Linked DNA regions of Terriglobus albidus. Each later gene encodes a partner of the first gene's protein in a complex. Links are inferred from orthologs where the notes say so. Each region holds a gene or a part of one and is shown on either strand. Other genes may lie near its edges. The genes, in order: FTW19_RS06905 and uvrB.

Region 1 (11,189 bases):
AAATGCGTGCTCCACGATCGATCGGTGTCACAGGCACAGACTACGCTCAGCCGGCCTCAAGCTTCCTGCGGCAGGATGTCATGTTCGGTGTGCTGGCAGAGACGCCGTTCGGTGTGATCAGCTTCGGTCCAGCGCTTGGCGATGCAGGCAGGAGGAAGTTGAGCTTCACGATTGGACGCTCGTTTTAGAGCGGGTTGGATGGTTGAATAGTTGAATGGTTGAATAGTGCACAAAACGCATCGCACGGTTTGGTAATTTTGGCTCACCAGACTGCGGTTCAATAGCTGGTTGGTTTGCTCTCACCATTCAACTATTCAACCCGCTTCATTTACCGTCTCTCAGCCGTATCGCGAGCCGATCGGGCAGTCCTGCCATCAGGATCTTGCCCTGGGCTTTGATGATGTCGTAGGGCAGGCGGTGGAAGGTGACGGTGGCCTCGTCGGTGTCGTAGATGGCGCAGGCGACGCGCCAGTCGCCGTCGCGGGGCTGGCCGGCAGAGCCTGGGTTGATGAGGTAGCGGCACTCGGGGTCGAGCTTCAGGACCCAGGTCTCGGCAACTTCGCGGGAGCGATACTCGGGAATCAGTTCGCGCCAGGCAGTCCCTTGCTGGATGAAGCCTCCCTGCACATGCGTATGCCCGAAGAACGTCAGCGGCTGCTGCATCTGCTGTAGCGGCGCCCAGGCATCGCGCACGTTGAGGATGTAGTCGTCTTCGTCGAGTGGAGAGCCATGCACGCAAGCCACAGCAACTCCCTCGGGGTAAATGGGGCCTTGAGGCATGGCGCGTACCCAGTCGATGTTGCTGGGCGAGAGCGCCTCCTGTGTCCACAAGGCCGCTGCGCGGGCGATGGGATTGAAGTTCAGGGAAGAGGTCAGGCCAGCGGCGACGCGGTCATGATTGCCGCGGACATGCAGTGAGCCAACGGCGCGAATCTTTTCGACAACATCGTTGGGACTGGCGCCGTAACCGACAACGTCACCGAGGTCCCACACCCGGTCGACGGCGCCGGCGGCTTCGAGGACAGCCTCCAAGCCTTCCAGACTTCCGTGAATATCCGAGAGAACAAGTGCGCGCATAACAGATAAATTCGGTGTTCGGCGCGCAACGGGTATGGGTTGGGCCTGCACACCAATGTAACAAGATTGCGCGGAAAGCTAAAAGCTTGAAAATGCGGGATAAGCGGAATCCTGCAACGAGAAGCGAGGGCTCTTACACCTGCGCGAGCGGTTTCGAGCGGTCTGTTTGCATGGTAGGGGCAGAGGCCAGCAGGCGCTGCGTATAGGGATGCTGCGGCTGGTGGAAGATCTCGTGGACTGTCGCCTGTTCGACGATGTGGCCATGCTGCATGACAGCGACTCTGTCCGACGTCTGGGCGACGACCGCCAAGTCGTGCGAGATGAAGAGCATGGAAAGACCGTGGCGTTCGCGCAGGTCCGCCAGCAGACGCAGAATCTGTGCCTGGACGGTGACGTCGAGCGCGGTTGTCGGTTCGTCCGCGATGAGCAGCCGGGGCTGGTTCACGATCGCCATAGCGATCAGGATGCGCTGCCGCTGGCCGCCGGAGAACTGGTGTGGACAGTCGTCGTAGCGGCGGGTGGGGTCGGGCATGGAGACCTGCGCGAGCGCCTCCAGAACGCGCTCCTTCACCTCCGCGCGGGAGAGGCGGGGATGATGCGCGCGTACCGCCTCGGCGATCTGAGCGCCGATGGTGGAGACCGGGTTAAGCGCGGTCATCGGCTCCTGGAAGATCATCGCGATCTCGCGGCCGCGTACCTGCCGCATAGCTTCTGTCGAGAGAGTCTGCAGATCGCGCCCGTCGAAGCGGATCTGGCCGCGTACCTGCGCCGAGGGAGGCAACAGCCGCAAGACGGCCAGTGATGTGGCGGATTTACCACTACCTGACTCTCCCACAAGCCCCAGCGATTCCCCGGCGGCTACCTCGAGGTCGATGCCATCGACCGCGGCGCGCTCTCCGCCGAAGGAGACCTGCAGGTTGCGGACTTCGAGCAGTGGGCTGGTCACTATTCCGCTACTTCCGCCAGTGCGGCGAGTGTCTTTTCCAGCGATGCGGTGTCTTCGACGTTGAGGGCCTTCTGGTTGCGGTCGATCTGGCGCATCAGGCCGGTGAGCACGCGTCCGGGGCCAACCTCGATAAAGTGGGTCGCACCCTGGGCAACGAGCGTCTGCACGCACTCAACCCAGCGAACAGCGCCGGTGACTTGGCGGATGAGGGCATCGCGGGATTCGGCACGGCGATGTTCCACACGGGCGTCGACGTTGCAGACGATAGGGATGTGCGGGTCATGGAAGTTGACCTGTTCCAGGTAGCTGGCAAGCTGATGCTGGGCCGGAGCCATCATGGCCGAATGGAAGGGGGCACTTACCGGCAGCATGACGACGCGCTTTGCGCCGGCCTCTTTGCAGAGTTCTGCAGCGAGTTCCACACCCTTGATAGCGCCAGAGATCACGGTCTGTTCCGGGGCGTTGAGGTTAGCGGCGGAGACGACCGAATCGGTCTCATCCCAGGCGCGGGTGCAGAGCTCTCCAATGGTGGCGGCGGGCAGGCCCAGAACCGCGGCCATGGTGCCCTGGCCGGCGGGGACAGCTTCCTGCATGAACTTGCCGCGGTTCTTTACGGTGCGGACGGCGTCGGCAAAGCTGATCGTGCCGGCGGCAACATGGGCAGAGTATTCGCCAAGTGAGTGTCCGGCGGCGATGGCCGGCCGAATGCCCTTCTCTTCGAGCACGCGAAGGACGGCCACGGAGACCGTCAGGATCGCAGGCTGCGTATTTTCCGTGAGCTTCAGCTCCTCTTCCGGGCCTTCGAAGCAGAGCTTCGAGAGCGGAAACCCAAGCGCAGCATCGGCTTCGTCAAAGACCGCTTTTGCGACTGGAAAATTGTCATAGAGATCGCGGCCCATGCCGACCGCCTGGGAACCCTGCCCAGGAAAGAGAAAAGCCAGTTTTTGCATGCTCATAGGGGCATGGTAAATGAAGCAACAGTTGCCAGTTAACGGTTGCCAGTTGCCAGTTGGAGGCTTAGTGGCGGTTTCTGTAGGTCGGTTAAATACTTAAGGCATGGGAGAGATCGAATTCTCGACTCTACCCATGCCTTAACGCGTGAACTGGAAACTGTTAACTGGCAACCTGCCTTTAGATTCCTACGCCGAACTCCACATCCTGCATCTCGTCGCCTGCGTGCGAGTAGGCGTCGTAAGGGGTGCGGCGATTGAACTTGTAGCGTTGGCGCAACTCGCGGCCTACGAAGAGGCCCAGAGCAACGGCGCCGAGGCCGGCGGAGACCCAGCCGACGGTCTTCAGCACGCGCGAGCGCGAGGGCTCGCTGCTGGGTAGAGATTCAATCACTACGGCAGGAATCTTATCGAGCCTTGTGCCAAAAATGCGGCGCTTTCCAAACGGCTTCATGCCATGCATCATAACGCACCATCGGCATGGCTTGCAGAAAGCCTTAGTTTCCGGGGAAATTTTCTGTCCATGAGTAACCAACTCGTCAACTTCGGGTTCTTAAGAAGGTGATGAAGATGCGTTCCTGGCTTCGTTTTCTGGCATTACCGCTGCTGGCTCTGTCATTTAGCGCCGGCTCCGGTGCGCAGCAACCCTTGATGAACCGTATCCCCGAGGGGGTGGAGATGATGGGCTCCGCCGGATCGCGCTCCAGCTTCAGCTTTGACAAGGCAATGTTGGACTCCGCGGATTCGCTGATAGCGGATGAAGACGCTCGCCGAGCTGCCGCGGCGATCCACGGAATTACCGTAACCAACTATCACTTCCGCGACGAGATCGGCTATGACCCGCAGCAGATGGCGTCGGTAGCCGCTGAGTACAAAGCCGCGGGGTGGAAGCACCTGGTAAATGCAAACCAGCGCGATCCCGGAACAGGGACCGATCTATGGATGCACTTCAGCGGAGCACAGATTGACGATGTCTCGGTACTGATCCGCCAGTCTCGCCAGATGAGTTTCATCTCGATCTCATGCCAGCTTCGTCCGCTGGATCTATTGCATCTGAGCGGTCACTTCGGGATTCCGAAGGTGGATCCGAATGCAGTGATGGTACCTGCTCCCTGAGAAATTGAATGATGGAATTATTGAATAATTGAATGATGTCCGTGTCAGGCGCAGCGGCGTTATTCAATCATTCCATCCTTCAATTATTCAATCGCTTTTCTAGAACTGTTCCACCCGCCGCAGCAACGCCAGCTTGCGTTCCGGGCCTAGGAAGCTGGCTTCTACGGAGTTGGCGGCGAGCTCGCGCATCTGTTCCAGGGTGAACTCGAGTTGCTCGTGGGCGAGGATGTATTCGTCCAGCAGGTTGGCGCCGAACATGGGTGGGTCGTCGGAGTTGAGCGTGACCATCAGGCCGGAGTGGAAGTAGTCGCGTGCCGGATGGGAGTCGAGCGAAGGGCAACAGCCTGTCTTCAGGTTGCTGGTGATGTTCAGCTCCAGAGGAATCTGCTTTTCGGCGAGCACCTCCAGAAGCTCCGTATCCTGGGTGGCGGTGAGAGCGTGGCCGATGCGTTCCGCGCCGATGTTGATGGCAGACCAGATGCTGTGCGGGCCGACTGATTCACCGGCGTGTGCTGTCAGCCGCAGGCCGGCCTTTCTGGCTTCGAGATAGAGATCGCGGAACTGATCGGCAGGGCCGCGTGCTTCGTCGCCGCCGATGCCGATGCCTACGATGCTGGGGTACTGCTCGCGCAGTTCGGCGGCTTTGCGAAAGACGCGGGCGGCTTCCTCCACGCCGAAGTGGCGTACGGCATCGATGATCCAAAGCAGCGTGACGCCGAAGTCTTTTTCGGCGCGCAGGCGGCCACGCTCCATGCCTTCGACGAACGGCTCGACTTCGAGCTGCTTGATGAAATAGATGATGCCGAAAGAGACGTAGGCCTCGGCATGCACGACGCCTTGGGCGGCCAGCGCGCTCACCATGTTGTAGGTGATCAGCTCGTAGTCTTCTGGTGTCTGCAGGCGTTCGGTCACGGCCTTGAAGGCCATCAGAAACTCAAGGAAGTTGTCGTACCGGTAGAGTGCGCGGGCCTGTTCCAGCGTAAGGGGAGTGGCATCATGCCGGCGGGAGAGCTCGACCAGAGTCTCCGGCTCGATCGTGCCCTCGAGGTGCAGGTGCAGCTCACACTTCGGCAGTCGGCGGAGCCAGTCGCGCGGTTCGAGGTCGAGAGGATACGCAGGCCGTTGCGGCATAAATGTTAGTGTACCGGGCAATAGAGCATTTTTCCCTGTAGGTGCCGTGTAGGGCTTCCGCATCTATGGGCGTTTTCCGCAATGAAAACGCCGCTGCACTCCTCTAGCGGGATACCCAGCAACAGGGAAAATGCTCTAGCAGGCAACGTTGATGGACATGCCGCTGGCCGGTATCGCGCTCTCAGTGGAGAGCATGCGAAGGTCGTGGTAATCACCTTTCCTGCAATCTAGCGACGCTCTCTGCCTTGGGCGCGAACTCACTGCGTTTGCGGCTGTAGGAGAAGTAGACTACAAGGCCGATCGTCAGCCAAACGAAGAAGCGTACCCAGGTGATCGCCGGCAGGCCTGCCATCAGAAGCAGGCAGCAGACGGTGCTGAGGATGGGAATGACCGGGCCGAAGGGAACGCGGAAGCCGCGATGACGTTCCGGCTGACGGCGCCGTAATACGATGACGCCGATGGAAACCAGAACGAATGCGAAGAGGGTTCCGATGTTCGACATCTCGGCGAACGAGCCCACATCGAAGAGGCCCGACGGAATGGCTACGAGGATGCCTGCGAACCAGGTCGCGAAGGCCGGGGTGCGGTACTTCGGGTTCAGGCTGCTGAAGACATCGGGCAGCAGGCGATCGCGTGACATCGCGAACCAGACGCGGGCCTGACCAAGCTGGAAGACCAGAATGGAGGAGATCATGCCGACGATGGCTCCGAGAAGTACCGCCAGACGCACCCAATGCAGGCGATGACCTTCGGGCGTGAGGCTGATGCGTTTGAGCGCGGTGACCACGGGAGCGGCATCTCCCGCGATGGACTGCCAGGGCACCATGCCGGTCAGGATAGCGGCGACTCCGACGTAGAGCAGAGTGCAGATCACCAGCGTAGCGATGATGCCGATGGGAACATCGCGCCTGGGATCGCGGCACTCCTCACTCGCGGTAGAGACGGAATCGAAGCCGATATAGGTGAAGAAGATGATCGAGCCGCCGGCGAGCACGCCCGGGAAGCCGTTCGGGATGAACGGGTGGTAGTTGCCGGGATGGATGAAGCTCAGGCCGAAGAAGATGAAGAGCAGGATGGCGAAGATCTTCACCAGCACCATGACGTTGTTGGTCCGGGCGGATTCACGGATACCGCGGACGAGGATCACGGTGAGGATCAGCACGATGAGGAAGGCCGGAATATTGAAGCCAAAGTGCCAGCCCGGTTGGTAAATATCGTGCCCGGCAAGATCCTGCAGGCCAAGCGGCAGATAGGCCGGAGAGAGCCACTTGGGATCCATCTTGATGCCGAGCCAGTCGATCAGGTCGACGACGTGTGCAGCGAAGCCGACCGAGACGCTCATGTTCGAGAAGGCGTATTCGAGGATGAGATCCCAGCCGATGATCCAGGCGATGAGCTCGCCCAGGGTGGCGTAGGTGTAGGTGTAGGCCGAGCCGGCGATCGGAATCATGCTGGCGAGCTCGGCGTAACAGAGGCCGGTCAGGCCACAGACGATGGCGACCAGAATCAGTGAGAGCGCCAGGGCTGGGCCGGCGCCTGGGCGGCCGGCGACCGAACCGTGATGCAGGATCAGATCGATGATGGGCGAAGCCTTCCAGTCCGCGAACTTGGAGGGATTGCCGCCGATGGCCGTTCCAATGACAGTGAAGATGCCGGAGCCGATGACGGCGCCGATGCCCAGCGCGGTGAGTGAGACCGGGCCGAGTGTCTTTTTCAGGCTTCGTTCCGGTTGCTCTGACTCAGCGATGAGCTTGTCAATGGATTTAGTGGCGAAGATTTGCCGGGCCAGCGAAGTGCTCCTGCGGATGTGGTGTCGGTTCAGGTTCGATTACAGCAAGATTAGAGCAATTCTCCTAATACTGTAGCTTTGGATAAATCTGCGAATGCCGTTTTCTTCGCAGGAAAACGGCGCAAACAGCCAAAACTCCGCTTTCACACCCTTAGGAGAAATGCTCCATCGGTCTGGAGGCAATGAGATTCCAGACGGCAAAAAGCAGGGCCCGCTGCGTAGGCGGGCCCTGCTTTGACTGCTTGTTGGAAGAGCGTGCGGCTTATTAACGCTTGGACTGACCGCGTGACAACTTCCGGACCTTCTGCTTGTTGGAGCCGCGCGGGGTGGTGCGCTTGGCCTTGGGAGCCGCCTTCTTACGGGCAGCGCGCTTCAGTTTCTTGCGCTCGGTTGTGTCGGTAACGCTCTTGGTATTTGCCAATGTCTTCTCTCTGTTCTCTGAAAACGTTGCACGCCCAGGTCGCCTGGATGCGGAATCCCTTGGATGCGGCCTAGATGCGTTCGAGCTGGGCAAACTTCTCCACCAGCTTCTTAACGCCGTGCTTCTGAAATTCTACCGTAATTTTGGCGTCATCCCCCTCGCCTTCACGCCGAACCAGGATTCCTTCCCCGTATTTGGGGTGCCGGACCCGGGTTCCGCGGGCCATGCCGGTCTTGCCGGTAGGCTCAGGGAGGTCCATCTTCGGGCGGGAGACCTTCTGGCCGCGCTGGGAGAAGAAGCTGGCGATGTTGTCCATCGAGGAGCCGGAACGGCCGCCCCCGCTGCCGCTGCCATAGCGTTGCTGTGGACGTCCGCGGCTGCCGGACTGGTCTTCGTCCTCGTAGGAGTAGTGGCGTTCGCCCTCCTCATAGGGATCGCGCCGCTGCTGGCCATAGCGTCCGCCACCGTAGCGGCTCTCGCCGCTCGACCAGGACGGGGTGGGACGCGGGCTGCCGAGGTCCTCCATCAGCCGGGAGGGGATCTCCTCCAGGAAGCGCGAGGGCATGCTCGCCTCTGGCATGTCATTGCCGTAGCGGCGGCGGTAGCGTGCCCGGGTGATGATCAGCGTGTCCATGGCGCGGGTGATGCCCACGTAGCAGAGGCGGCGCTCTTCTTCGAGCCCAGTGGGATCCTGCAGGACACGCGAGTGCGGAAAGAGTCCCTCTTCCATGCCGCAGAGAAAGACCAGCGGAAATTCGAGGCCTTTGGCCGCATGCAGGGTCATCAGCGTGACTTTGGCATCGGCCTGGTACTGGTCGACGTCGGAGACCAGGGCGGCGTGGTCGAGGAAGTCGGCCAGGGTCTCGCCGCGTTCCTGGGCGTCCTGGGCGGCATTGGCCAGTTCCTTCAGGTTTTCAATGCGGGAGAAGGCTTCGGGCGTGCCTTCGTCTTCAAGGGCACGGATGTAGCCGGAGCGGTCGTTGAGGAACTTGATCAGCTCGGGAAGTGTCGCCGGATCTCCGGGCGCGCGGAAGCCGTCGACGCGGATGCTGGTCTCAAGCTTTTCCGTCGAGGCATCTTCCTTGGAAGCATCGGCTTTGGACGCAGGAGTGGGCTTCTCCAATACCGGAGCGAAGGGATTGAAGGAGACATCCTCGGTACCGTGTGCGTTTTCCGGGGCGATGGAAGATTGTTCCTCCGTCGGGCCGAAGTCGAAGTTGAAGTTGAAATTGAAGCTGGTGTCGAAGGAGGTGTCGGCCTCTTCGTTTTCAACCTCTGCTTCTGCTTCGGCGAACGAAAACGATACATCTTCGTCTGTTGCGGCGGCCGTATCTTCGGCGAGCTTCTCTGCAAAGTCAGGACCAAGCATGGCGCGCGCATCTTCGATCAGCCGTTTGAAGCCTTCGAGCGCGGTTAGGGCGCGTTGCGGCAGCAGGCGTTGTTTGATGGCCTGGCCAATGGCATCCCATGTGGACATGCCGGTCTCGAGTGCCAGGCGCTCGAGCGTCTCCATCGTAGTCTTGCCGATGCCCCGTGCAGGCGCGTTGATGACGCGTGCCAGGCCGACGGAATCATGCGGATTCTGGACCAGCTTCAGGTAGCTGATCATGTCTTTGATCTCGGAGCGTTCGTAGAACGAGAAGCCGCCGACCATCGTGTACTTAATCTGGTAACGGCGCAGCGCTTCTTCCACCAGACGTGACTGCGAATTGGTGCGGTAGAGGATAGCGCAGCGCGCCTCGCCGTCAGCTTCTGAAGCCTTCCTTAGATAGCTTTTGAGACGATCGGCGATGAAGAGAGCTTCGTTTTCCCCGTCAGGAGCTTCGTAGTAGCCGATCAGTGATCCGCCATCGCGCGTGGTGAAGAGGTTCTTGCCCTTGCGCTGCGTGTTGTTCGAGACGACGGCGCCTGCGGCTTCAAGAATGACCTGGGTGGAACGGTAGTTCTGTTCCAGACGGATGGTCTGTACCTCGGGAAAGTCTTTTTCGAACTCGAGGATGTTGCGAATATCGGCACCGCGCCAGCTATAGATGGACTGATCTTCATCGCCGACGACGCAGACGTTGTGATGATCGCCGGCGAGCATCTTCATCAGCTCGTACTGCGGACGGTTGGTGTCCTGGTACTCGTCGATGAGGATGTAGCGATAGCGGCGGTTGTAGCGCTCGCGTGTTTCTGAGGAGGACTTGAACAGGCGCACGGTCTCGAGCAGAAGATCGTCGAAGTCCAGCGCGTTCGCTTTGGCCAGCTCCTGTTTATAGATCTTGAAGATGTGTGCGATCCGCTCTTCCAGGGGATTGGCGGAGTTGAGGAAGTACTCCTGCGGATCGATCATGTGATTCTTCGCCCATGAGATTCGTCCAAGGGCAACACGCGGCTTCAACTGCTTGTCATCGATGCCCAGCCGCTTCAGCGCCTGCTTCACGACGGCCTGCTGATCGGTCTCGTCATAGATGGCGAATGTTTTGGTGAGACCGACGTTGTTCACACGCAGCGCTTCGATATCGCGGCGCAGTGTGCGCACACAGAACGAGTGAAAGGTCGAGATCGAAGGTTTGGAGAGCGAGCCGTGGCCCAGAAGTGCGAGGACGCGTTCTTCCATCTCCTTCGCGGCCTTGTTGGTAAAGGTCACGGCGAGGATGGAATCAGGAGAGACACCCCGTTGATCAATCAGGTACGCGATGCGGTGCGTGATGACGCGGGTCTTACCGGAACCGGCGCCGGCAAGCAGCAACACAGGGCCATCGACGGTCTCTACACCGGCTCTTTGCTGCGGATTCAACTTGTCGAGAAGATGCTGCAAGACGAGAAAACTACTCCTGCATCAAGTTTACCGCCGCAGCGCACAAGAGCATATAAGACAGCCGTGACGAGCGGACGTTAGCAGGCAAAGTGCAGAAAATTACTCGAAATTAATTTCGAAAAAAGGTGGAACAAAGTGGGAACAGGCCGCGTAATGCCTCCTGCGTGACGAAATCACCTGAACCTAGGCCAGATGAGATTCGATCAGCCACCGTAAAGGAGAGAACTCACATGAACCGTCAGACTGTTACGCGCGCCGCTTTCGCAATCGCCTTCACCGCCATGACTTTGGCCCCTACCGCGCACGCCGCATCGTTCTTCAAGAAGGGCACCCCGGATACACAGACCTCCATGAAGAAAGCCGGCAAGACCATCAAGTTCACCGTTCGTAACGATTCCAATGAGGCACGCGAGCTTCGTATCGGCGATGACGTTGTGACGATCGCCGCAAAGAGCAGCAAGCAGCTCGAAGCCGCTGACGGTACCCGTGTTTACAGCAACACTGCCACCGACAAGGTCGCCGCTGGCACCCTGATGGTGCAGCTCTCCAAGGACATGAACAACGCTACCCTGGCGTTGAACTAAGGTTCACATTTCTCAATCCGCTCCCCTACCGGATGGCTGGCGGTGAAGGCGTACTCTAATGGAGTATGTCTTCGCCGGCAGCCATCTCGCCTTCCCGCAATATCTGTGTCTTTTGCGCCTCTGCCAATGGAATCAGGCCTGAGTATCGGGCTGTCGCCGAGGACCTTGGAAGACAGCTCGCCCTGCAGAATATCGGTCTAATTTATGGTGGCGCCCGTGTCGGCCTGATGGGCGCGGTGGCCGATGCGACGCTTGGCGCAGGTGGGCGTGTGACTGGTGTGATTCCGCATGTGCTGGTCGACATGGAAGTAGCGCATCACGAGATCACTGAACTTCATATCGTGAAGACCATGCATGATCGCAAGGCACTGA
Region 2 (10,924 bases), 2.3 Mb from region 1 along the record:
TCAACGTATCAGCGGCTGCCACCCTGCTCGAAACCGAAACCAGTTCGCGTGGCCAGGTGATCGCGGAACATGAAATCGAAAATCTTCCTCTGAATGGCCGCAGCTACGCCGACCTGGCTCTTCTGGTTCCTGGCGTTCGTAAGTCCCTTCTCGAAAACCAGAGCACCAGCGGCCGCGAGGCCAGCTATAACGTTAACGGCCAGCGTAGTGCCTTCAATAACTTCCTGCTCGACGGTCTCGACAACAACTCCTACGGCACCTCCAACCAGGGCTTCGCAAATGAAAACATTCCTCCTTCACCGGACGCTGTCGGTGAGTTCCGTGTAGAAACGAACAACTACTCCGCTGAGTACGGACGCGCTTCGGGTGCCGTGATCAATGCCAGTGTTCGCCGTGGCACGAACAGCTTCCATGGCCGCGCCTGGGAGTACAACCGCAATACGAATCTGAATGCGATCGGACCTTTCAGACCCGCAGGCAATGTGAAGCCGGTTCTGATACGTAACCAGTTTGGCGGCACTTTCGGTGGACCGATTCTGAAGGACAAGTTCTTCTTCTTCGGTGACTACGAAGGCATGCGCCAGGTTTCCAAGATCTACACCACTGCAACCGTTCCCACGATGGAGCAGCGTGCAGGTCAAATCGGCGTGGGCCTGGTGAATCCGTTGAATGGTACGAAATATACCAACGGCGTCATTCCAACCTCGGCTTTTAGTCCGCTTGCATCCAAGGTTTTTGCTGCGCTTCCCACCGTTGCGGCAGCTTCTGTCGGAAGCCTTCCCTCCAACAATATGGCCACTCTTCCTCGTGGATTCATCCAGGATGACAAGGGTGATATTCGTCTCGACTATATTCCCACCGCAAAGACGGTTCTCTTCGCGCGCTACAGTGAGCACCGGGGCTCGATTTTTGATCCTCCGGCAATCACTGGCCGCGCTGGTGGCAACTCTAATGGAAACGTTCACCTTTTCAACCGTCAGGTTGCCGCTGGTGTAACCTACACGGTCACCGCAAAGCAGATTCTGGATGCCCGCGTCGGCATCGGTTGGAACGAAGGTGGCAAGTCTCCGATCGGCGTCGGTGAGAGCAGCCTGCTTGCTGAAGCTGGCATCACCAACGGAGTCCCGACTGATCCTCAGGTTGTTCGCCCGTTGAATGGTCAGGTCATTACGGGTTTCACTCAACTCGGTGCCCAGACCAGCAACCCGCAGTTCCAAAACCCGTTCGTCGTCAACCCGAAGGTCAACTACACGTGGCTGCGCGGACTTCACAGCTTGAAGTTCGGCTACGAGTTCCAGTCGATCGCAACCGATATTAATGACTTCAACCCGAGCTACGGACAGGACACCTACAATGGCAAGTTCAGTGCAGCAGGTGCGACGGATACGACGGGCAAGACCGTTACCAGTTCGAATCTGCACAACTTGGCCGACTTCATCTTTGGCGCTCGCAACAACTATCAGTTGAACAACTTCCGCATCGTCGGTCTGCGTCAGAAGATGAACTTCATGTACGTGCAGGACGACGTGAAAGTCACCTCGAAGCTGACTGTCAATGCCGGTCTCCGTTATGAGCTGGTGACGCCGCAGTATGAGAAGGATAACCACCTCGCAAACTTTGATCCGTCCTCCAACAGCCTGATCCAGGCTTCTTCGGGGTCGATCTACAATCGCGGTCTGGTCAACACGCCGAAGACTAATCTCGGACCTCGTCTCGGACTCAGCTATAGCGCTGATGAGAAGACGGTAATTCGTGGTGGCTTCGGTATCAGCTATACGCAGTTCAATCGCGCAGGCGGCGAAAACCTGCTTGTATACAACGGACCGTACATCGTCAACGCCAGCATCGATCAGACTCCGATCGGTGGCACCAGCGCGGCTCCAACCTATGGCGCGAACCTCTGCCAGAACGATACACAGGATCAGACCAAGTGCTTCCGTCCAACCCAGATGGGGTACTCTACCAGCCTGGTTCTGCCGGCGGCATTCGATCCGATCAAGGTTCAGTCTCGTTATATCCCCAAGAACAACAAGACTGGCTATGTTGAGAGCTATCACGCTGGTATTCAGCGCCAGTTCGGCAAAGATATGCTGATCGATCTGTCGTATGTCGGCAACCACGGCGTTCACATCATGCTGCTGGCTGACTATAATCAGGCCCGTCAGGTAACGGCTGCGGAAGCTGCCGGAACTGTTCCGAGCCTGCAGGCCCGCCGCCCGGTTTCAAACTTCAATACCATTGAAGTCGCCTATGGCGGTGGAACCACGAACTATAACGCACTACAGTTGAAGTTTGAGAAGCGTTACGGTTCTGGTCTCTACCTGCTGAATTCGTTTACCTGGAGCCGTGGCTTCGATTTGGCGTCAGGTCACCTGGAAACATCGAGCAACGATACTTCCCGTGTTAACTACGCCAACTCACGTGGTGACTATGGTCCATCGAGCTACGATCAACCGCTCAACAATACGACCAGCGTCGTGTACGACCTTCCTTTCTTCAAGAAAGGCGGATGGACCAAGAGTGCATTAGGTGGATGGCAGGCGACTGCGATCAACACGATGACTTCCGGTTTGCCGATGAACGTCATCTATAGCGTCAACTCGAGCTATACCGTCAGTGGTCTTGTCAACTACCGCCCGAATAAGGTTGCGGGTGTCAACCCTGTCCTTTCGAACAAGACGAAGGTTTCGGGTGGAGCCTTCAATTATCTGACGTCCACCGCATTCAGCAATCCTGCATCTGCCTCAAATCCGAATCCGTTCGGTAACAGTACGCGCAACGGCGTTCGAGGTCCTTCCTTCTACCAGTTGGACCTCGGTATGCACAAGGCATTTGCTCTGTGGCGTGAAGGCAGCTCGTTCGACTTCCGTGCGGAAGCCTTCAACCTCTTCAACCACGCCAACTACCAGACGCCCGATACCAACTGGAGCAACTCTACCTTCGGTCAGATTACTGCGGCGTATCCGGCACGTCAGCTTCAGCTCGCTGCAAAGCTAATCTTCTAACCAAATCCCAATCCAACAGGAAGGGCGGCCCGATGGCCGCCCTTCTTCTTTAGTCCTAAGTTTGTAGATTCCCTACTGCTACTCAGCTTCGCTCGGCGTCTCCCAGTAGCGATGGTCGTTTGCGAAGTAGGAGTCGTTCCAGGTGTTCAGCATGGTGCGGAAGAAGAGGAAGACCATGCGCAGCCGGCCAGTGCGTAGGAAGCGCCGGTTCGATGTGAGGATATGGCCGCGCAGAATGCCGAACCGCCGTGGAGAGATCTGCCGGGTGAGGTGATAATCCTCGGCAAAGAGTGCCGATTCATCGAAGCCTCCCAGGCGATTGAACGCGGCGGCATCGAACAGCAGGAACATCCCCGTCCCGAATGGCTTGGTGAACGAGCCGATGCGCTGCATCAGGTTATTTGCCAGGTAGAGCGCGTGGTCGAACGGATTGCGGCTCATGCAGCGGATCGAGGTCGTCAGGCAATGAAGTCTTCTGCGGCGCAGCAGACGGACGGCGCGACGGATCAGCGTGTCATCGTCCAGCTCGATATCGGCGTCAAGGAAGAGAAGATAGGGCGTCGAGGCCACCCGTGCGCCGGCGTTTCGACCGACAGAGGGAAGTCCTCCGGGAATGACCGCCACATTGAGCCGGTCGGCAAATTTCATGGCCAATTCGACGGTTCCATCCGTCGAGCCCGCGTCCGCAACAAAGATCGGTACGGAGCGCATTGCCGGTAAATCCTGCCTGGACAAGGAATCCAGCAGGCGCGGCAGGTAGGCGGCCTCATTCTTGGCAGGGATTACGATGGTCAGTTCGGATGGCGAGCACACGACGTCCATGCTCAAGCATGTAGTGCATTGCAATGCGGGCAGGTGAAGCTTTCATGAAAACCCTGTAAACAGTGCAGGGTTACCGCTCCAGGTACCCGATGGGAAGCATCCCGCGGACAGAATTCCCGAGGTACAGACGATCCATTGGTGACAGGTCTTCCAGCTTCAGGGAGCGTTCCTCAGGATGGAGATGGGCGCGCAGCACACCTGGCAGTACTCCGTCTGTCAACGGAGGCGTAAACAGCTTTCCATCGCGTTCGACAAAGAAGTTCGTGATCGCTCCTTCGCTAATGTTGCCATCTTCGTTGAGAAAAAGAACCTCATCGAAGCCCCGCTCGCGCGCGAGACGAAGTTGCTCGTCGTAGAGCTTGCGACGGGTGGTCTTGTGCTGAAGAAAGAGATCTCCCGAGCGCGTCCGGATTTTGGAGAGTATTACCCGCAGCGGTAGATCTTCAAGCTGAATCGGAGCAGATTCAATAGTGAAGACGCCTCCTCGATCACAGAGCAGCCTGACGCGATGTGTGCCTGAAAGAACCTGGACCTTTTGTTGGAGAGCATGCCTCAGCACATCGGTATCGCAGGCAAAGTCGAAGTAGGCGGCTGATTGCAGCAGACGAGCAAGGTGTTCCTCGAGCAAGTGAAGATGGTTGCCATCCCACAGCATGGTCTCGATCAACTGGAAGGGTTGTGCATCCTGCTGCAGGAAGGCTCCCTTGAGCCGCGTCTCTTCGTATTCTGCCGTGGCGTCGGAGTCATACGTGATTCCCGCGCCAATCCCCATCTCCGCGTGATCGCCTTCCAGCGTGATGGTGCGGATTGCAACAGAAAAACATGCTTCGCCGTCGGGTGAGATAAAACCGATGCACCCTGTATAGGCGCCACGCGGCCCTTCTTCCAGAGTGTGAATCAGTTCCATAGTCTTGATCTTCGGAGCGCCGACGATTGAACCGGAAGGGAAGAGCGCCCGGAAGATCTCGGCATAGCTGACTCCGGGGCGCAGTTCGCCATGGATGGTTGAGGTCATCTGGTGCAGTGTCGAGTAACGTTCGACTTCGAAGAGCTTGTCGACATGAACAGAGCCGGTGGCGCAGATACGTCCGAGATCGTTGCGCAACAGGTCAACGATCATCAGATTTTCCGCGCGGTTCTTTTCGTCATTCGCCAGCCAGGCCATCTTCTCGCGATCTTCTTCAAGATTGCGGCCGCGCTGCACGGTGCCTTTCATCGGGCGCGTCGTGATGCGGCTTCCTTCACGGCGGAAAAACAACTCCGGCGAAGCCGAGAGGACTTGTCTCGAACCAGGATTCAGTAGGGCGCCAAACTCAACCGGCTGTACGGCAAGGATGTGATGGAGAAATGCTTCCGGAGGAGCAGTGTAGTTCCACTGAAGCTTCGTCGTCAGATTGAGCTGATAGGTGTCACCGTGCTCGATGTGCTGCTTGATGCGCGAGACCTTGTCTGCAAAGGTCGATGCCGACATGGTGATGTCGGGATCTTCGATCGCGATCTGCGACGGCTCTGGTTGGTAGCTGAAGCTCTCCCGATCGTTGTAGATGCCAAACCATGCCAATGGCTGCTCCGTATGCAGAAGTCGCCGTAATGATGGCTCGAGAGCATAGCCGGCTTCGTAAGCGATAAAGCCGGCAGCATACAGGCCTTCCGCCGTGGCGCTATCGATCCGCTGCAACAGGTCTTCCAATTCCTTCACCGTAGAGGCCGTGAGGGTCTCGAGGGGATTATGGAATAGATAACTGGGTGCTCCCGGAAGAGCATTAATGAGTGCAACGGTACCGACCTGGATACGAGGGAACACGTTCACTTCAGAATAAAGCTGTAGCCGCATGATATTCAGCCTTAGCAGGCACTGGATGCCCCGTGTCCCTCGGGGACATGGGCCCGGCCTTTATTTTCCTGAGCCCTCGTATCAATCTTTTCTGAAATTAACGTTAGAGCTCCAGAAAGAGGTCGCGCGAAGCGCGATACCCCACCCTTCGCGATAAAACTGCGAAGAATGGGGCAACGAGAGTCTACTGCTTTCGAATTTGTCGATACATCTAGCTGAACAGAAACTCCTTCGTCCGAAGCTCCTTGATCGTATCGCGCAGCTTTGCTGCCTTCTCAAACTCGAACTGTTTGGCTGCCTCGCGCATCTCGGTTTCGAGCTTCGCGATATAGCTGTCCAGTTCCTGCTGCGTCCCGAACTCCGGCATTCCTTCCGCCTCTGCCGTCAGGTCCGCATAATCAGCTTCCAGCACGACCGCCAGCGAATCATCGATCGCGCGAACGACAGTTCTCGGTGTGATGCCGTGTTCCTTGTTGTAAGCCATCTGTGCTTCACGGCGGCGGCTGGTCTCGTCGATCGCTCGCTGCATGGAGTCCGTCATTTTGTCGGCATACAGGATTGCCCGGCCTTCCAGGTGACGTGCCGCACGTCCAATAGTCTGGATGAGAGAACCCTGAGAACGCAGAAATCCTTCCTTATCGGCGTCCAGAATGGCCACCAGGGAGACCTCAGGCAGATCCAGACCTTCGCGCAGAAGGTTGATGCCGATCAGCACGTCGTACTCGCCTTTGCGCAGATCGCGCAACAGCTTTACCCGTTCCAGCGTCTCGATCTCCGAATGCATATAGCGGCAACGGACACCGACTTCGGTGTAGTACCCGGCGAGATCTTCGGCCATACGTTTCGTCAGGGTTGTGACCAGGACACGCTGGTTTCTTGCTGCCCGATCGCGAATCTCACCCAGCAGGTCGTCGATCTGTCCTTTGACCGGCCGAATCTCGACTTCAGGATCGATGAGGCCGGTGGGACGGATGATCTGTTCGACAACCACGCCTTCTGCCTTTGTCAGTTCGTATGGTCCGGGAGTCGCCGACACATAGATGATCTGCCCGGTGCGCGATTCAAACTCCTCGAAGCGTAGCGGCCGGTTGTCGCGTGCCGACGGCAGGCGGAAACCGTAGTCCACCAGATTCTGTTTCCGGGAACGGTCGCCGTGCCACATGCCGTGCAACTGCGGCACCGTGACATGCGACTCGTCGATGAAGATCAGGAAGTCCTTCGGGAAGTAGTCCAAAAGCGTCGGCGGAGGCTCACCCGGAAGACGTCCGGAAAAGTGGCGCGAGTAGTTCTCAATGCCGTGGCAGTAGCCGACGGACTTGATCATCTCCAGATCGAAGCGGGTGCGCTGGTGGATGCGCTGCGCTTCTACCATGCGGCCCTCTTTTTCAAGCTGCGCCTCCCACTCGGCGAGCTCTTCGAGGATGGAGTCCATGGCCGACTTCTTCTTCTCCGGCTGCACTACGTAGTGCGACTTCGGATAGATCGGTAGCCGAGAATAGCGCTGCTTGACTGTGCCGAAGAGAGGATCGATCTGTGATAGAGATTCAACCTCATCGCCGAAGAGCTCAATCCGGTAGGCGTTTTCGTCGTAGGTTGGATAGACCTCAATGACGTCTCCGCGGACACGGAAGGTACCGCGGCGGAAGTCGTGCTCGTTGCGCTCGTACAGGATCTCAACCAATCGCCTGGTGATATCTTCGCGGCGGATCTGCTGACCTTTTTCAAGCAGTAGCAGCATGCCGTAGTACGCTTCCGGCGAGCCCAGACCGTAGATACAGCTCACGGACGAGACGATAATGCAGTCGCGGCGCTCAAAGAGAGAGCGTGTCGCTGAGAGCCGCAGCTTATCGAGCTCCTCATTGATGGTGGCTTCTTTTTCGATGTACAGGTCGCCCGAAGGAATGTAGGCCTCAGGCTGGTAATAGTCGTAGTAGCTGACGAAGTATTCCACCGCGTTATTCGGGAAGAACTGTTTGAACTCGTGATAAAGCTGCGCGGCCAATGTCTTGTTGTGCGCGAGCACAAGCGCGGGACGGTCAGACTGCTCGATGACCTTCGCCATGGTGAAGGTCTTACCCGACCCCGTCACACCGAGCAACACCTGGTGCTTTTCACCGTCGTGCAGACCGGTCATGAGCTCGGTGATGGCGCGCGGCTGGTCTCCCTGTGGCTTGTAGGTGGTGGAGAGCTGAAAGTCCATCCACTAAGAATAGCAGGAGAAAGAAAAGCGAATATGCGACGATCGAAAGTCACAGTAGAGAAGCAGATTTCTCCGCTCCCTGCGGTCACTCCGAGATGACAAATCAAAAAGGCGACTTCCATTGGTCCTAAGCGAGGCCGGCGAGTTTACGGGTTTCCTCCCAGATGTCCTCGTCAACCGGAATGCCTTTCTCCATGTTTTCGGCCCGGGTAGCCGGCAGCCGCTCGCCGGGATAGCGAACTTTAGCCTTTGGCTCGGTATGCAACGAAGCGATGATCTCGTCGCCTATGGTGGACACCGGCCCAAGTGCTGCGGGATTGATTGCCAGAAAGACCTGGGAGACACCAGACTCACGCAGCGGATCGGGGGATACCTGGTGCGTGGCCTGTCCAAAGGAGAGCGTCGCTGCGACCACGTCCAGCATCATCGAAAAGGCTGACCCCTTCCAGTAGCCGATGGGAAGAGGGTGGTGCGATTCGAGGATCGCCTTAGGATCGCTGGTGAGGTTGCCGTCCTTGTCGAAGCCGCCGGGAACGGGAAGCCGTTCGCCGCGCGCCGCGTAGCCGTCTAGAGCGCCATAGGAGAACTGTGACATGGCGAAGTCGATGAGGAAGTGAGCCCCATTCGCACGGGGAACTGCAATCACCAGCGGATTGTTTCCGAGCACAGATTTGTTGCCTCCCCAGGGGGCCATGTTCGGCATGGTGTTCGTGAAGCAGATGCCGATCATGCCACTCTCGGCGGCCTGCAGGCCATAGGTTCCGGCGCGCATCCAGTGATTGGTGTAACCGATCGTCACACATCCGATTCCATGCTGATGGGCCAGCGCAATCGCCCGTCCCATTGTGTGCCACGCATTCAGATTGCCCGGGCCGTAGTTGCCATCCCAGCGCTCCAGTGCGCCGAAGCCGGAGACCGGGGTCGGAGAGGCCTCAGGACGGACAGCGCCATTCTCAATCAGCTTCGCAAAGCGAGGGAAGCGAGCGATTCCGTGCGTGTAGACGCCATCGCGGGTAGTTTCGGCAAAGAGATTGGCGCACTCCTGGGCACGCGCCGGCGTAAAACCGAGGTTGCGAAGAGCCAGAACGAGAGTGCGGACAAGTTCGTCATACGGAATGCGCAGCATAGAACCAGCTTAACGAACTGGCCGGTAAGGCGATACCGAGACACCGTGATCCGCATAGCGCTAGAGCATTTTCCCTGTTGCTGGGTAGCCTGGAATTGGCGCGCAACGGCGTTTTCATTGCGGAAAACACCCATAGATGCGGAAGCTTATTCAACACCTTCAGGGAAAAAGCTCTGTCCTGCGAGAATAAGACGCATGGAAGAGTTTTCGACCGGCTCGCAGCGCTCACTCATGGTGGCGCTGCTTGTGGCTGGTGCATTATTCATGGAAAATCTGGACGGCACGATTATTGCCACCGGTCTGCCGAAGATCGGTCAGGCGTTCCATGTCGCTGCTGTCGATGTGAACGTCGGCATGACTGCCTATCTGTTGGCGGTGGCCGTTTTTATTCCCATCAGTGGCTGGGTGGCGGACCGCTGGGGCGCACGCACTGTCTTTGGTTCCGCGATCGTTGTTTTTACGCTGGCATCGGTGCTCTGTGGCATCAGCCAGAATCTCTGGGAGTTCACCCTGGCGCGTGTCCTGCAGGGGATTGGCGGCGCCATGATGGTTCCGGTTGGGCGGCTGATGGTAGTTCGTGTCACCCCGAAGGATCAGATCATGATGGCCATCGCTTGGACGATCTGGCCCGCGCTGGTTGCTCCGATTCTTGGACCTCCACTTGGCGGCTTTATCGTCGACCACTGGTCGTGGCGCTGGATCTTCCTTCTGAACGTGCCGATTGGCATCGGCTGCCTGATCGCAAACTGGGTCCTCGTCAAAAACACCCACGAGGAACGCCCTCCCGTGTTCGACTTTCTCGGGTTCCTGCTGGTTGGAGGAACTTGCTTCTCACTCGTCTATGCGATGGAGCTTATCGGGCGCGAGCCTGCGAACTGGAGATTTGGGGGTATCCTCTTTGTGGTCTCGGCGGCATGCGTTGTCCTTTCACGCCGGCATCTTCGCCGCGTCCCGAATCCTCTCTTCGATCTTGAGGTTCTGCGAATCCGCACCTTCTCCGCCGTTATGTGGGGAGGATCGGCCTTCCGCGTCGCCATCTTCATGGCTCCGTTCCTGCTGCCGCTGATGTTCCAGCTTGGCTTCGGTCTCAATGCCTTTCAGTCCGGTTCACTGACTCTGGCTGTCTTTGCCGGAAACCTGGCGATGAAGCCGGTAACGACGCCCTTGCTCCGACGCTTCGGTTTCCGCACGGTGTTGCTCTGGAACGGCGTGCTCACCGCAGGAACATTGCTGTGGTGCGGTCTGCTCCAACCCTGGACACCGCACTGGCTGGTGCTTATCGTGCTCTTCCTGAGCGGTCTTGGTCGCAGTATGCAGCTCACGTCCCTAACGACGATGGGCTATGCGGACCTGCCGAAGGAGAAGATGAGTACCGGTTCTGCCTTTGCCAGTACCGTACAGCAGATGACCGTTGGAGGTGGAGTCGCCTTCGGTGTGCTTCTGCTTCGCGGATCAGCGGTCCTGCATGGTCGCCACGGCGGAACTCCACAGGTTATCGATTTCCGGTGGGCCTTCTACGTCGTAGCAGCGCTGGGGTTAATAAGCCTGCTGGATGTCCGCACATTGCCTCATAGCGCCGGAGCGGCGGTTAGCGGGCATCTGGTCGAACATGAGGAGCCTGTCGAAGCGTGAACGAAATTCATGCAGGCCATTTGGAATGGTTCATCCCCGTACCCTATGCGTTCAGGAAGACGCATGTCTTCTCATGGAGGATTTAGAACGGACAGGATCTTTCCAGAAATCAGGAAAGAACGATAGCTTACGGGACAGACTCGAAGGGAGCTTCTCCTCCATGAGCCCGAGTTTGTATCCAAGTATCTTGGCTGTCGATCGCACGAAGACTTCTGGTAACAAATAGAATCTGTTTGGCCATAGGTACGAAATCTCTGAGCGTAGAAACCGTAGACCTTCTCCGTCTGCTTTACCGAAAGTCTCAC

Evidence for each region.
Region 2: the proteins of FTW19_RS06905 (region 1) and uvrB are in contact, whole or in part, in a crystal structure (PDB 7EGT), measured with the Thermus thermophilus proteins. The link is inferred for Terriglobus albidus from one-to-one orthologs. Residues at the interface, in WP_096412145.1 of Thermus thermophilus: His654, Arg656, Phe657, Gln666, Asp668, Glu669, Lys680, Arg681, Leu682, Ser683, Lys685, Tyr686, Ala687; in WP_096411307.1 of Thermus thermophilus: Glu23, Leu25, Arg26, Asp27, Gly28, Glu29, Arg30, Phe31, Arg55, Glu326, Asp327, Phe328, Glu379, Ser382, Gln383, His398, Gly400, Arg401.

What each region holds. Positions count from the first base shown.
Region 1 is NZ_CP042806.1:1,709,853-1,721,041, forward strand. What follows is about bases 7,301-10,538. They hold FTW19_RS06905 (ATP-dependent helicase), read right to left. Parts: upstream 10,234-10,538; coding sequence 7,501-10,233; downstream 7,301-7,500. Other genes in these bases: FTW19_RS25730 (hypothetical protein), read right to left, coding at 7,301-7,430; FTW19_RS06910 (hypothetical protein), read left to right, coding at 10,464-10,538. In the rest of the region: FTW19_RS06865 (patatin-like phospholipase family protein), read left to right, coding at 1-188; FTW19_RS06870 (metallophosphoesterase family protein), read right to left, coding at 325-1,077; FTW19_RS06875 (ABC transporter ATP-binding protein), read right to left, coding at 1,211-2,026; fabD (ACP S-malonyltransferase), read right to left, coding at 2,023-2,973; FTW19_RS06885 (hypothetical protein), read right to left, coding at 3,155-3,427; FTW19_RS06890 (hypothetical protein), read left to right, coding at 3,538-4,089; add (adenosine deaminase), read right to left, coding at 4,189-5,220; FTW19_RS06900 (amino acid permease), read right to left, coding at 5,432-6,997; more of FTW19_RS25730, read right to left, coding at 7,275-7,300; more of FTW19_RS06910, read left to right, coding at 10,539-10,817; FTW19_RS06915 (TIGR00730 family Rossman fold protein), read left to right, coding at 10,883-11,189. UniProt on the Escherichia coli protein: A helicase with DNA-dependent ATPase activity. Unwinds DNA duplexes with 3'-5' polarity. Translocates on single-stranded DNA with 3'-5' polarity. Initiates unwinding more efficiently from a nicked substrate than double-stranded DNA.
Region 2 is NZ_CP042806.1:3,994,592-4,005,515, reverse strand. The notes cover bases 5,368-8,340. They hold uvrB (excinuclease ABC subunit UvrB), read right to left. Parts: upstream 7,862-8,340; coding sequence 5,873-7,861; downstream 5,368-5,872. Other genes in these bases: yiaK (3-dehydro-L-gulonate 2-dehydrogenase), read right to left, coding at 7,989-8,340; pabB (aminodeoxychorismate synthase component I), read right to left, coding at 5,368-5,631. Outside these bases: FTW19_RS15725 (TonB-dependent receptor), read left to right, coding at 1-3,005; FTW19_RS15720 (glycosyltransferase), read right to left, coding at 3,084-3,827; more of pabB, read right to left, coding at 3,898-5,367; more of yiaK, read right to left, coding at 8,341-8,987; FTW19_RS15700 (MDR family MFS transporter), read left to right, coding at 9,183-10,619; FTW19_RS15695 (glycosyltransferase), read right to left, coding at 10,671-10,924. UniProt on the Escherichia coli protein: The UvrABC repair system catalyzes the recognition and processing of DNA lesions. A damage recognition complex composed of 2 UvrA and 2 UvrB subunits scans DNA for abnormalities.